4 regions of the Gordonia sp. ABKF26 genome follow, and region 2 is predicted to be linked to each of the others. Evidence: predicted binding sites of a transcription regulator. Region 2 holds the regulator's gene; each other region holds the start of a gene.
The links. The regulator LexA, encoded in region 2, represses DNA repair genes until DNA is damaged. The targets are predictions, from matches to a motif close to CGAACANNTGTTCG.

Region 1 (3,207 bases), 1.4 Mb from region 2:
GATGGAGTTCGACGTGGGTGGCGGGCTGGTCGCATCCGGGTGCGGAACAGACTTCACCGTCGGGGCGGGCGAAGGAGACGAGGCGTTGTTCGCGGGTGGCGAGACGCTTGCCCCTACCGAAATGCAGCGGCACCGCGGTGGCGTCTTTGAAGATCGCCAACCACGGCTGGATCTCGCCGGCCATCGCGATCAGGTCGGGGATGGGCAGCAGGGTGCCGGTGGCGGTGGTGGCGAGTCCGGCTTCACGGATCAGATCATTGAGGTCGCCTTTGATGATCAGTTGCACGGGCAGCCCGCGGTGCGAGGTTCCGAGCGTGCCGTCGGCGAAACCGGCGGTGAGTGCGGCGTCCAGTGCGTCGTGATTGGTCTGGGCGGGGGTGCGTTGGTCGCGGTCGGCTGCGAGGGCCAGGGCGTCGGAATCGGCGGTGCCGGCCGGCCCGCTGGGCGAGTTCGGGTCGTCGGGGTTGTTGAGTCCGGGTTTGCCCCAGACGGCGAACATCATCGTGAGTCGGGCGGCGAGTTCAGGGGTGAGGGTGCCGGAGATGGTGGCGGTGCCGTCGGCGCGTTGCCGCCCGATCCACACGCCGCGGCGTCGTTTCTGGTCGGTGTCGTCGGACAGGGTGCCGTCCGGGTCGAGATGGGCCAACAAGCGCGCGCCCAATTGGGTGATGTCGGCGGGTGTGTGGTCGGCGGCGATCTCGGCCATCTGCCGTTCCGCAGCGACTTTCACGTCGTGGTCGACAGCGTTCGGGATGCGGTCGAGGACGTCGAGGACGTCGAGGGCGGATTGGACGTGTGCGGTGCCGACGGCGCCTCGCGCGAATGCCTCAGCCAGGCAGGGGTGTTCGGGTTCCAAGATTTCACCGCCGAGGCTGGTGCGGGTGGCGGTGGCGTCCATCTGCTTGCGTCGGCGCGTCGGGTTGGAGACCCGCAGCCGGTGGGTCATGAACTGCATGAGGGTTCGGCAGCCGGCCTTGCGGGGGAGGTCGCGGGCTTCGACCTGATCCATCTGCCGGTCACCGGCAACGGTCAGGCGTGCGATGGCACGTTCGGTATCGGCTGCCACGTCAATCAACTCGGCATCGGTACACGGCGACAGGTCCACAGTCTGCAATTTGTCGAGAATCGCATGCAGCTCGGCCACCAGCTCGACGGCACGCGGTTGCGGCGCCGCCGAATCGTCGTCGACGTGTGTCGTGTCGGCCATGACGGTCACCTCCCCCGGGAGCCGTTGCTGCGAATGTACGTTCGAGTGTACACGATCTCGGCGCATCTGGTCGCGAAAAGCTCTGTCCAGCAATCTGTATGGTCTCTTGTGATGGTGAAGGGAGCTTGTCGGCGGCAACAGATATAACCTAGCGGAACAACGAACATCCTCGTTGCAGTCAACCGGGCGTTGTCACCACGACGGCAGCCCGCGCGCTTCTAATTGGGCACGTAGGTTCTCCCGACCGTGCAACGACTCTGCGCCGGCGAGCCGGGCGAGAACCCTTGTGCTCCAGTCGCCGTCGAGGCCATGCCGGCTGTTGTATCCGGTCAGGGTTTCGTCGTAGGTATCGACGTGCGAGTCCGCGGCCGCGGCGTCGTAGGTCTCCCGGTGGAGAACGGCGGCTTGGGGGAGGCGGGGTTTGACGCCCGCAGGCTCGGTGGGGTCGGGTCGGCCGATCGCCAGCCCGAAGGTTGCGATCGCATGGTCGGGCAATCTCAGCTCGTCGGCCACCTCTAAGGGGTGATTACGGATTGCGCCGACGAACACCGTGCCGAGGCCCAGTGATTCGGCGGCGACGACCGCGTTCTGGGCGGCGAGTGCGGTGTCGACGAACCCGATGATCGTGGATTCCAGATAGTCGGTCGCATCGAGCGGCACTGCCCGGCGCGTAGCGAGGCGCCGGGCACGGCCGAGATCGGCGACCCAGACCAGGAACAGCGGCGCGTCGTCGATGAACCCCTGGTTGTTGGCCAGCACCGACAACCGGCGCTTGCGATCCGGATCTCGCACCGCGATCACGCTCCACGCCTGCAGGTTCGACGCTGTCGGGGCCGACTGTGCCGCCGCGACGATGGCGTGGAGCCGGGCATCATCGACGGGATCCGGCAGGAACCGACGGACCGAACGGTGCGCCAGCTGAACGCCGAGGACCTCGCTGACCACGTCGAGGGTGGCTTCGGGGTCGGCGTAGCGTTCGGTGATGGTCATGCCGAGCATGCTGATGCGCGGGGACCGGTGTGACAACCTTCTCGCGCGGACTGGGCGGAAGTCCCCGCGGCGGCGAGCGGAACGTCGCCCTCCGCGCCGGCCATCAACCCTGGCGCGCCTTGAATCTGGGGTTGCCCTTGTTGATCACGTAGATGCGTCCCTTGCGCTTGACCACCTGCGAGCCGGGCTGGGTCTTCAACGAACGGATGGATGCACGGACCTTCAACGGAGCCTCCTTAATGGAAATTGTTTCCATTAAAGCAGCTCCGTCGCCTCGGGTCGACGGCCGGGTCTCAGACCTCCCAGGTGTGTACCGGCTCGCCCTCGTGCATCTGGGTCACGTAGTCGCGCAGCATTCCCTGCAAGGCCTGCGCCCGGCTCTCGCCCGCGCGTTCGCGGGCCGCCACGGCCTGGCGTTGCCAGACCGACCCGGTCTGACGAGAGATGCAGCGGCCCTCGATGACCGAGAGGTAGCGCTTGCGGGCCTTGTCGGAGACCCCGAACCGACGCAGTCCGTCCTCGGCGAGCACGAGGAGCCGGCGGAGGACGAGTTCGTCGGGCCGGACCCAGCCGACGTCGGGCCAGTACAACTGGGACTCCATCCCGGCGCGTGCGCCGGACTGCAGGTTCTCGGCGGCGGCATTGAACGACATCCGCGACCACAGCGGGCGGTCGGACTCGACGAGACCGCGGACGACACCGTAGTAGAAGGCGGCATTGGCCATCGTGTCGACGACCGTCGGGCCGGCGGGCAGCACGCGGTTCTCGACGCGGAGGTGGGCCTGGCCCTCGTGGATGTCGTAGACCGGCCGGTTCCAGCGGTACACGGTCCCGTTGTGTAGGCGCAGCTCGTCGAGGGTCGGGATGCGTCCGTCGTCGAGTTCGGCGAGTGGATCGGTGTCGGTGGAGACCGGGAGGAGGGCGGGGAAGTAGCGGGTGTTCTCCTCGAAGAGGTCGAAGATCGTGTTGATCCATCGCTCCCCGAACCACACTCGAGGCCGCACGCCTTG
Region 2 (3,207 bases):
GGAGAACCTGCCGCGGTACCTCGACGGTGCGCGGGCACGTCTCGAGGCGCTGCCCGCGTCCGCCGCGCGCGACAAGGCCGGCGTCGCGGTCGTCGATCGCGTCGTCGAGCGGTGGGCCCAACGGCTCGAACAGGTCCCTGAGCACCGACGGGCGATCGTCGACGACGAGGCGCAGTGGCTCGTCGAGGAACTACGGGTCGGGTTGTTCGCCGAGCGTCTCGGTACCGCGTTCCCCGTGTCGGAGAAGCGCGTCCTACGAGCTCTGGACCGACTCGGCTGAGACGGGATCGGTGGTGGCGGTCTCGACACGTCCGCCACCGGACGCCGACGACTTCAGATCGTCGATCTCGCGCTGGAAGTCGTCCACCGAGTCGAACGACCGGTACACCGACGCGAACCGCAGGTACGCCACCTCGTCGAGATCACGCAGCGGACCCAGGATCGCGAGACCGACTTCGTTGCTGGGGATCTCGGCCGATCCGCTCGCGCGCACCGTGTCCTCGACCTGCTGGGCGAGTTGCGCGAGTGCGTCCTCGGCGACGTGCCGGCCCTGACAGGCACGACGCACACCGCGCATGACCTTCTCGCGACTGAACGGCTCGGTGACCCCGTTGCGTTTGACCACGGCGAGCACGGCGCTCTCCACCGTGGAGAATCGGCGCCCGCACTCCACACACGAGCGACGCCGTCGGATGGCCTGCCCTTCATCTGCGACACGCGAGTCGATGACCTTGGTGTCGTCGTTCTTGCAGAAGGGGCAGCGCATCGTGTCCTCACGCAGGTCGCGGGACGCTGGAACGCACCGAAACCGTGCGCCCGGCCGCTTCTCGGCCGGCCCCTGTGACATCGAGGATACCGCCCGGCCTCAGCGGTACCGGGGGGTGAGCAGGGGCTGACCCACCTGCAGCGCACTCGACGGCAGATCGTTCATCGCGACGATCTCGTCGATCACGATGTCGCGGGGCATCTCGGGCGCCACCCGGCCGGCGATCGTGCTGAGGGAATCCCCGGCGCGCACGTGGACGACCTCTGCGCTCACCGCGGCGGGCGTCATCGAGTCCGAATAGTTCTGACCGACGACACCGAACACCCACACGACGAACGCGAGGCCGACGCCGGCGAGGACCGCGACGGCGGTGCGGCGACGGCGACGGAACACCGCTGCATCCGGACCGACCGGCCCGCGGCCCCGGGCACCCACCGGGGAGCCGCAGTGCGTGCCGCCGACGCGTGGCGTCAGTGGCGACCCGCCCACCGGACGGTTGCCTGCCGGCCGGTTGTCGACGGGCCGAGAACCGTCGGACAGCGGGGTCCGGGTCCGGATACGGTCGGCGCGGTCGGTGCGCGCCCGGATGGTGTCGGGACGCTCGGTACGGACGGGAGCGACGAGAGTGGCGGTGCGCATGGTGCCCTCCGGGTGTTCGGTGCGGGATCTTCGGGTGTTCGGGTGTCTGGCGTTCGGTGTTCGAACTTCGATCAGATGTTCGATGCACTGATGTTCGAATTTGTAGCACGGCGCACCGACAAAGTCTCGCGACACATCGAACAAATGTTTGAGGTGCAGGTCGCACTCCGCTAGGCTCGGACGCGGCTGAACATCCCCACGGGCCATCTACCAGCACGTTCCGAAAACGAGAGGAACCGAACATGAGTGACACCGGCGATAGGCGCGGCCGAGCGCGGGGAGCCGACGACGAGGCCCCTATCGACGTCGCCGCCGCCGAGGCCTCACTCACCCCGCGCCAGCTCGGGGTCCTGGAAGTCATCCGCCGCTCGGTACGCGAGCGCGGTTACCCGCCGAGCATCCGCGAGATCGGCGACGAGGTCGGCCTGGCCTCGACATCGTCGGTCGCCCACCAGCTACGGACCCTCGAGCGCAAGGGTCTGCTCAAGAGGGATGCGAACCGGCCGCGTGCGGTCAACATCGCGCCGAGCGAATCGCCGTCGCCGGAGACCCCGTCGGCCGGCCGGCTGCCCGAGCCGACCTTCGTGCCGGTCCTCGGCCGGATCGCGGCCGGTGGCCCGATCCTGGCCGAGGAGGCGGTCGAGGACGTGTTCCCGCTTCCTCGCGAGCTGGTCGGCGAGGGCTCGCTCTTCTTGCTGCGCGTCGTGGGCGAGTCGATGATCGACGCCGCCATCTGCGACGGCGACTGGGTCGTCGTGCGGCAGCAGAACGTCGCCGACAACGGCGACATCGTCGCAGCGATGATCGACGGCGAGGCCACCGTGAAGACCTTCAAGCGTCAGGGCGCCAATGTGTGGCTGATGCCGCACAACGAGCTGTTCGATCCCATCCCGGGCAACGACGCCGTGATCCTCGGCAAGGTCGTCACCGTGATGCGGCGAGTCTGACCTCTCCCCCGACCGAACGGTCGAGCACCGCCGCGGCAGCTTCTCGCGCCGCGGCGGGGTCGGACGTGGCCAGCGCGGCGTCGGCGGCGGCGCGGCAGTCCTGGGCGGTCACCTCGCCGAGCCGAGCCCCCACCGCGGCGGCCGCGGTCGGCGCGCTGGACAGCGAGGTCACCCCGAGACCGACGAGCACGCAGGCGAGATTCGGATCGGCAGCCGCCTCACCGCACACCCCGACCGGCTTGCCCTGGCGGACACCCGCTGCGGCGACACCCGCGATCAGGCTGAGCACCGCAGGCTGCCACGGATCGGTCAATCCGGCGAGATCGGCCGACATCCGATCGGCCGCCATCGTGTACTGCGTCAGATCGTTGGTGCCGATCGACACGAAGTCCACCTCGGCGAGCACGGCCTCGGCCAGGATGGCGGCCGCGGGCACCTCGATCATGACCCCGGCGACCAGGCCCCGGCCGCGGACCTCCGCGGCGAAGGCGCGCGCCTCGGACGGCGAGGCGATCATCGGCGCCATGACCCACGGCGCGACGTCGGAACCCGACGCGGCGTGCGCGATCGCGTCGAGCTGGTGGGCTCGGATCTCGGGATGCGCCAGGGCGATTCGATCCCCACGGACACCGAGCGCGGGATTGGATTCGTCTGGGTGGGTCACGAACCTCAAGGGCTTGTCCGAGCCGGCGTCGAGGGTACGGATCACCACCTTCTGGCCGTCGAAGGCATCGAGTACCTCGCGGTAGATCGCCGCCTGCTCGTCGACCGATGGTTCGTCGGCGCGTTCGAGGAAGGCGAGTTCGGTGCGGAAGAGTCCGACGCCCTCGACCGGGTGCCCGGCGGCGGCCCGCG
Region 3 (3,207 bases), 1.3 Mb from region 2:
GTCCGCTCGCCGTGTCGCGTGCACTCACGCGTGGTCGGCGAGGATGCGTGCGAGGGCTGCTTCGACCGGGGTCAGTGGTGGGGTGGTGGGATGCTTCGGCAGTGTTCGCGGGTGGACGAGTTCGCGGTAGGCGAGTTCGAGACGCCGACCGCTGTCGCCATTGCCGACGGCGTCGGGGCGCGACTGGTCGCCGGGCCCTTTGCCCCCTGAGGAGCGCCCGAAGCTTGCGGAGGGCGCGTCACGAAGGGTCCGGCGACCGAGTCTGCGAAACCCTCGGGTGGTCGGTCCGTGGATCTCGGCGCGTATGTCGCGTAGGTGTTCGGCGAACCGCCGGGGTATGTCGGGTCGGCGGTTGAGGTGTTCGGGGTTGGGTGGTGCGCCGGGTTCGGCGTTGAGTCGCCAGATGCAGCGGCCTTCGTCGGGTCCGGTCCGTGCGATTCGGGTGGTGTATTGCCCGGGTGCGTCGCCGACCATGCGGTTGTGTCGTGGGCAGGCGGGTGCGAGGTCGTCGATGTCGGTGAGACCGCCCTTGGCCCAGTCCTTGTGGGCGTGATGGAGTTCGACCTGGGTGGCGGGCTGATCGCAGCCGGGTGCCGAGCACACTTCACCGTCGGGGCGCGCGAAGGACACGAGGCGTTGTTCGCGGGTCGCCAGACGTCTGCCTCGCCCGAAGTACAGCGGGACGGCGGTGGCGTCCTTGAAGATCGCCAACCACGGCTGAACCTCGCCGGCCATCGCGACTAGGTCAGCGATGGGCAGCAGGGTGCCGGTGGCGGTGGTGGCGAGTCCGGCTTCGCGGATCAGGTCGCCCAGATCGGCTTTGATGATCAGATGGGCGGGCAGGCCGCGGTGCGACGTTCCGAGAATCCCGTCGGCGAAACCGGCGGCCAGTGCGGCGTCGAGGGCGTCGTGATTTGTCTGGGCGGGGGTGCGTTGGTCGCGGTCGGCTGCGGTGGCCAGGGCGTCGGGGTCGGCGGTGCCGGCCGGTCCGCTGGGTGAGGCGGGGTCGTCGGGGTTGTTGAGTCCGGGTTTGCCCCAGACGGCGAACATCATCGTGAGCCGGGCGTGGAGTGCGGGAGTGAGGGTGCCGGAGATGGTGGCGGTGCCGTCGGCGCGTTGGCGTCCGATCCACAGGCCGCGGCGCCGTTTCTGGTCGGTGTCGTCGGACAGGGTGCCGTCGGGGTCGAGGTGAGCGAGGAGCCGCGCGCCGAGTTGGGTGATGTCGGCGGGTGTGTGATCGGCGGCGATCTCGGCCATCTGACGCTCGGCAGCGACTTTCACATCATGCTCGACGGCGTGGGGAATCCGGTCGAGGACATCGAGGGCGGCCTGCACGTGTGCAGAGCCAACCGCTCCCGCAGCGAACGCCTCAGCGAGGCAGGGGTGTTCGGGCGGTAGGACCTCGCCGCCGAGGCTGGTGCGGGTGGCGGTGGCGTCCATCTGCTTACGACGCCGCATCGGGTTCGACACCCGCAGCCGATGGGTCATGAACTGCATGAGCGTGCGGCAGCCGGCCTTGCGGGGCAGGTCGCGAGCCTCGACCTGATCGATCTGCCGGTCACCGGCGACTGTCAACCGTGCGATGGCACGTTCGGTCTCGGCTGCCACGTCAGTCAACTCGGCGTCGGCACATGGCGCCAGGTCCACGGACTGCAGTTCGTCGAGGATCGCATGCAACTCGGTGACGAGTTCGACGGCTCGCGGTTTCGGCGTGGCTGATTCGTCAGACATGGCCACCCCCCGAGAACCGTTGCTGCGAATGTACGTTCGAGTGTACACCGACACGGCTACATCGCAACCTCTAAAGCTCTGTTGTGCAACGGTATTCGTCGGCCAAGAGTTGTCGGTGCCTCATGGTAGGGGCCTGAATGCAGTCAGGTGTTGCGAACATCGACGGTGGGCGCACTGGATCCCCCAGGGGCGGCGGCACGACAATCGCCGCCGCCCGCGTGCTCTACGGGCGTTCGGCGACTCACTGCAGCCAGTTGTTGCCCCCGAGGTCCAGCTGCGCGACGTCGAGGCTCGGGGTGATTCCGGATTCCGGTGCGAGGCCGTGGTTCTCGAGGACATTGCGCATGATCTCGGCGGCGTCGATGTTCAGCGGGCTCGACACCCACATTGCGTACGGCAGGTTCACGAATCGGTTCTCGCGTACCGCCTTGAGATTGCGGCTGGCCGGGTTGGACCGCAGCGCGGCGATCTTCTCCTCGACCGTCTGACCGGGGTAGTCCACGAACACGATGACGTCGGGGTCCGCGGTGGTGAGCCGTTCCCAGCTGACGGCGGTCCACGTGTCGTCGATGTCCTCGGTCGCATTGCGGGCGCCCGCGGCGTCGATGATGCCCTGCGGGCCGCCGTAGGACCCGGAGGAGAAGATGGTGTCGGAGACGCTGTCGAAGACGAAGACCGTGGGCTTGTCGGCGGGTTGCGGTGCGGCGCGGAGCTTCTCGAGGCGGTCGGCGACCTCGTCGGCCGCGGCGGCGCCCTGGTCCGGGTTGCCGGTGATGGTTCCGATGTTGCGCAGGTCGGTGTCGAGCGCGACCCACGGGTCCATGGTGCCGCGCTGCGCCTCACCCTCGACCTGCCGGCACGCCTCGGACAGCTGGTAGACGTCGATGCCGTGGGATGCGAGGATCTCCGGCGTGATCCCGCGGGACTCGCTCATGCCGTAGTTGTATCCGGCATAGAGCACCTGGGGCTTCGCGGCGACGATGTTCTCGAGCGTGGGACGCTCGGCCGCGACCTCGTTCAGGGTGTCCACCTGAGGTCCGTACTCGAGCCGGAGAACATCTTTGTCGCGGGCGAGCGCACTGACCGCCACCATGTTGTCGCGGGCGCCCGCCGCCAGGGCGATCGCGATCATGCCACCGTCGTTGACGAACAGCCGGTCGAGCGGCTGGGGGAAATCGACGTCGGCTCCACAATTGGCCACCGTCACAGTGTTTTCGGTGGCCGCGGTGCTGTCGGTCGAGCATGCGGCAACCGCGCCCAGGGTCAGTGCGGCGACCAGGACGGCGGCGGTCGGGTGGACTCGGGAGGTGCGCGTACTCAAGGGATGTCCTCTCACAGGGTGTCTGTCGTCAGAGCTCGGGGAGCAGAAGTGTTGGGGGAGTTCAGCAGGAGGTGTGGCAGGCCCGTCGCCGGGTGGGTGACAACGGTCCCGGACACCTCGAAGACGGCCGCCAGCAGATCCGGCGTCAGCACGTC
Region 4 (3,207 bases), 2.2 Mb from region 2:
TCTATGTCGAGGAGTTCAACCGCGCGCCGGAGGACACCATCGACACTCTGCTCACCGCGATGGCCGAGCGGACCATCACCGTCCCGCGCGTCGGCACCATCGCCGCCCAGCCAAGTTTTCGCATCGTGGCGTCGATGAATCCCTTCGACAATGTCGGCACCACGCGCCTGTCGACCTCGGTCTACGATCGCATGTGCCGGCTGGTCGTCGACTATCAGGACGACGCGGCGGAGCGCGAGATCGTTTCGCGCAGGACAGAATTGTCGTCGGCGAGAGTGGTCGCGGATGCCGTCGCCGTCACCCGCGACACCCGTCGACACGACGCCGTCCGTCAGGGCAGCAGCGTACGCGGAGCGATCGACACCGCACTCCTCGCGCACCAGCTGTGCGAGATGCGCGGCACAACCGTCCCGGTCGACGACGCGGTCGAACCGCCACGCGACCTGCCGTCGGCGTACACCGCCACCTTCCTCGACGCCATGCAGGTTGCCCTGTCCGGGCGGATCCATCTCGACGACGTCGCGTTCACCACCGCCGAACAGGTGCTCGGCGAGATCTGGCAGAACCACTTCCTACTGGCGCCGGCGGCGGCCGACCCGGGTTGAAGAGCGGTCGACGCCGATTCACCGCTCCGGCGCGATTCGGTCAGCACTCAACCCCGTCGACGGAAGCCACTGCGGCGCAGACCCAAACAGCTGTCGGAAAGCCCGATGCTGTTCGAGCCCGCGGGCCGCGGCGGCGCCGTCGTCCCGATCGGTCGACGTGGACGTGCCCGGGACGTGCCCCGCGGGACCTCGGGTGCGGTCGTCGCGGTCACCGATGACGCAGGTACCCGTGACGACGATTCCCCTGCGGCACAGACCGACCCGGTCGCGCGAGAGCGGGCGATCGGACTCGCCAGACGACTCCGACTCGCACGTCCCGTGGAGACACGGAACGCACGCCGCAGCGCCAACGGTGTACTCACGACCCAGCGTTGGCGGGGTGGCTCCGATGAGCTCGATCTCGACGCGACCCTCGAGGCACTCATCGGCAACCCGATTCCCGAGGACGACGACATCCGCGTGCGCGAGCGCGTCCGGCGCCGACGCTCCATCGTGCTGGCGGTCGACGTGTCCGGCTCCGCCCGCGGCGAGCAGGTCCGCACCGCGGCCGCGACAGCCGGCGCACTCGCCGGTGAACTCGGTCGCGACGACCTCGCCGTTATCGCCTTCTGGTCCGACGCCGCGCTCATCGTCCCTCTCGGCCGACCGGTCACCACCGAACAACTCGTCGACGAACTCCTCGCACTGCCCGCACAGGGCCTGACCAACGTGGCCTTCCCGCTGCAGACCGCCCTCGAACAGCTGGCCGGCGCACCTCGCGCAGACGCTCGCGTGATCCTGTTGAGCGACTGCGTCCACAACGCGGGACCCGACCCCCGGGACGTGGCCGGCCGACTCCCCCGTCTCGACGTGCTGCTCGACATCTCGGGGGAGCACGACGCCGAACTCGGGAAGGACTTGGCGCTCATCGGCCGGGGCCGGTGCCGGCCGATCCGGGACCACCACGACGTGGTGCCCGCACTCCAGGCGATCTTCGCCTAGGCGGTGGCGGATAACCGCCCTTATCACATGGCCCCGACAATCTATTGCCGTCGAATACGGTTGCACAACAGTATTTTTGGTCTTGCCATGCGTTCCCGTTCGTGTACACTCGAACGTACATTCGCAGCAACGGCTCTCGCCGGGGGGGGTGGCCGTCATGACAGATACCCAACGGCACGACGGCACCGACGCGCCGACCCCTCGTGCGGTCGAGTTGGTGGCCGACCTGCATGCGATCCTCGACGAACTGCAGACCGTGGACCTGTCTCCGTGTACCGATGCCGAACTCACCGAGGTCGCAGCCGACACCGAACGCGCCATCGCGCGACTGACCGTGGCCGGTGACCGGCAGATCGATCAGGCCGAGGCCCGCGACCTTCCCCGCAAGACGGGCTGCCGCACGCTCATGCAGTTCATGACCCACCGGCTGCGGGTATCCAACCCTGTGCGCCGCCGTAAGCAGATGGACGCCACCGCCACCCGCACCAGCCTGGGTGGCGAGGTCCTACCACCCGAACACCCCACCCTGGCCGAAGCATTCGCCGCAGGGTCTGTCGGCAGCGCGCACGTCCAGGCCGCCCTCGACGTCCTCGACCAGATCCCCCACGCCGTCGAACACGACGTGAAAGTCGCTGCCGAACGGCAGATGGCCGAGATCGCTGCCGATCACACACCGGCCGACATCACCCAGCTCGGTGCGCGGTTGCTTGCTCATCTCGACCCGGACGGCACCCTGTCCGACGACACCGACCAGAAACGGCGCCGCAACCTGTGGATCGGCCGCCAACGCGCCGATGGCACCGCGAAGATCTCCGGCACCCTGACCCCCGAACTAGTTGCCCGGCTTACGATGATGTTCGCCGTCTGGGGCAAACCCGGACTCAACAACCCCGACGACCCCAACTCACCCAGCGGACCCGCCGGCACCGCCGACCCCGACGCCCTCGCGCTCGCAGCCGATCGTGACGGCCGCACCCTCGCCCAGACGAATCACGATGCGCTCGACGCCGCACTCACCGCCGGCTTCGCCGACGGGATTCTCGGAACATCGCACCGCGGCCTGCCCGCCCATCTGATCATCAAAGCCGACCTCAGTGACCTGATCCGCGAAGCCGGACTCGCCACCACCGCCACCGGAACCCTGCTGCCCATCGCTGACCTGATCGCGATGGCCGGCGAGGTTCAGCCGTGGCTGGCGATCTTCAAAGATCACACCGCCGTGCCCTTGTACTTCGGTAGAGGCAGACGTCTGGCCACCCGCGAACAACGCCTCGTCTCCTTCGCCCGCCCCGACGGGGAAGTGTGCTCGGCGCCCGGTTGCGATCAGCCCGCCACCCACGTCGAACTCCATCACGCCCACAAGGATTGGGCCAAGGGCGGTCTCACCGACATCGACGACCTCGCCCCGGCCTGCCCCCGCCACAATCGGATGGTCGGCGACCAACCCGGGCAATACACCACCCGGATCGTCCGGTCCGGCCCCGACGAAGGCCGCTGCGTCTGGCAACTCAATGCCGAACCCGGAGCACCACCCAACGAACGCATCAACCGCCGACCCGACATACCCCGGCGGTTCTCAGAACATCTGAACACCGTGCGCACCGAGATCCACGGACCACCA

Region 1: the regulator LexA is predicted to act here: its motif matches at 1,238-1,251, upstream of AB4Z55_RS23050 (DUF222 domain-containing protein).
Region 3: the regulator LexA is predicted to act here: its motif matches at 1,757-1,770, upstream of AB4Z55_RS22320 (DUF222 domain-containing protein).
Region 4: the regulator LexA is predicted to act here: its motif matches at 1,697-1,710, upstream of AB4Z55_RS06765 (DUF222 domain-containing protein).

What each region holds. Positions count from the first base shown of each region.
Region 1 is NZ_JBGCVZ010000003.1:4,999,245-5,002,451, reverse strand. It holds gene AB4Z55_RS23050 (DUF222 domain-containing protein) at 1-1,207, opposite strand, end outside; gene AB4Z55_RS23045 (NADPH-dependent oxidoreductase) at 1,400-2,197, opposite strand; gene ykgO (type B 50S ribosomal protein L36) at 2,301-2,423, opposite strand; gene AB4Z55_RS23035 (hypothetical protein) at 2,491-3,207, opposite strand, start outside.
Region 2 is NZ_JBGCVZ010000003.1:3,566,710-3,569,916, forward strand. It holds gene hrpA (ATP-dependent RNA helicase HrpA) at 1-280, shown strand, start outside; gene nrdR (transcriptional regulator NrdR) at 254-766, opposite strand; gene AB4Z55_RS16465 (LysM peptidoglycan-binding domain-containing protein) at 866-1,405, opposite strand; gene lexA (transcriptional repressor LexA) at 1,648-2,352, shown strand; gene AB4Z55_RS16475 (phosphoenolpyruvate--protein phosphotransferase) at 2,330-3,207, opposite strand, start outside.
Region 3 is NZ_JBGCVZ010000003.1:4,830,957-4,834,163, reverse strand. It holds gene AB4Z55_RS22320 (DUF222 domain-containing protein) at 25-1,731, opposite strand; gene AB4Z55_RS22315 (ABC transporter substrate-binding protein) at 1,973-3,052, opposite strand; gene AB4Z55_RS22310 (ABC transporter ATP-binding protein) at 3,064-3,207, opposite strand, start outside.
Region 4 is NZ_JBGCVZ010000003.1:1,365,984-1,369,190, reverse strand. It holds gene AB4Z55_RS06775 (AAA family ATPase) at 1-605, shown strand, start outside; gene AB4Z55_RS06770 (VWA domain-containing protein) at 711-1,586, shown strand; gene AB4Z55_RS06765 (DUF222 domain-containing protein) at 1,744-3,207, shown strand, end outside.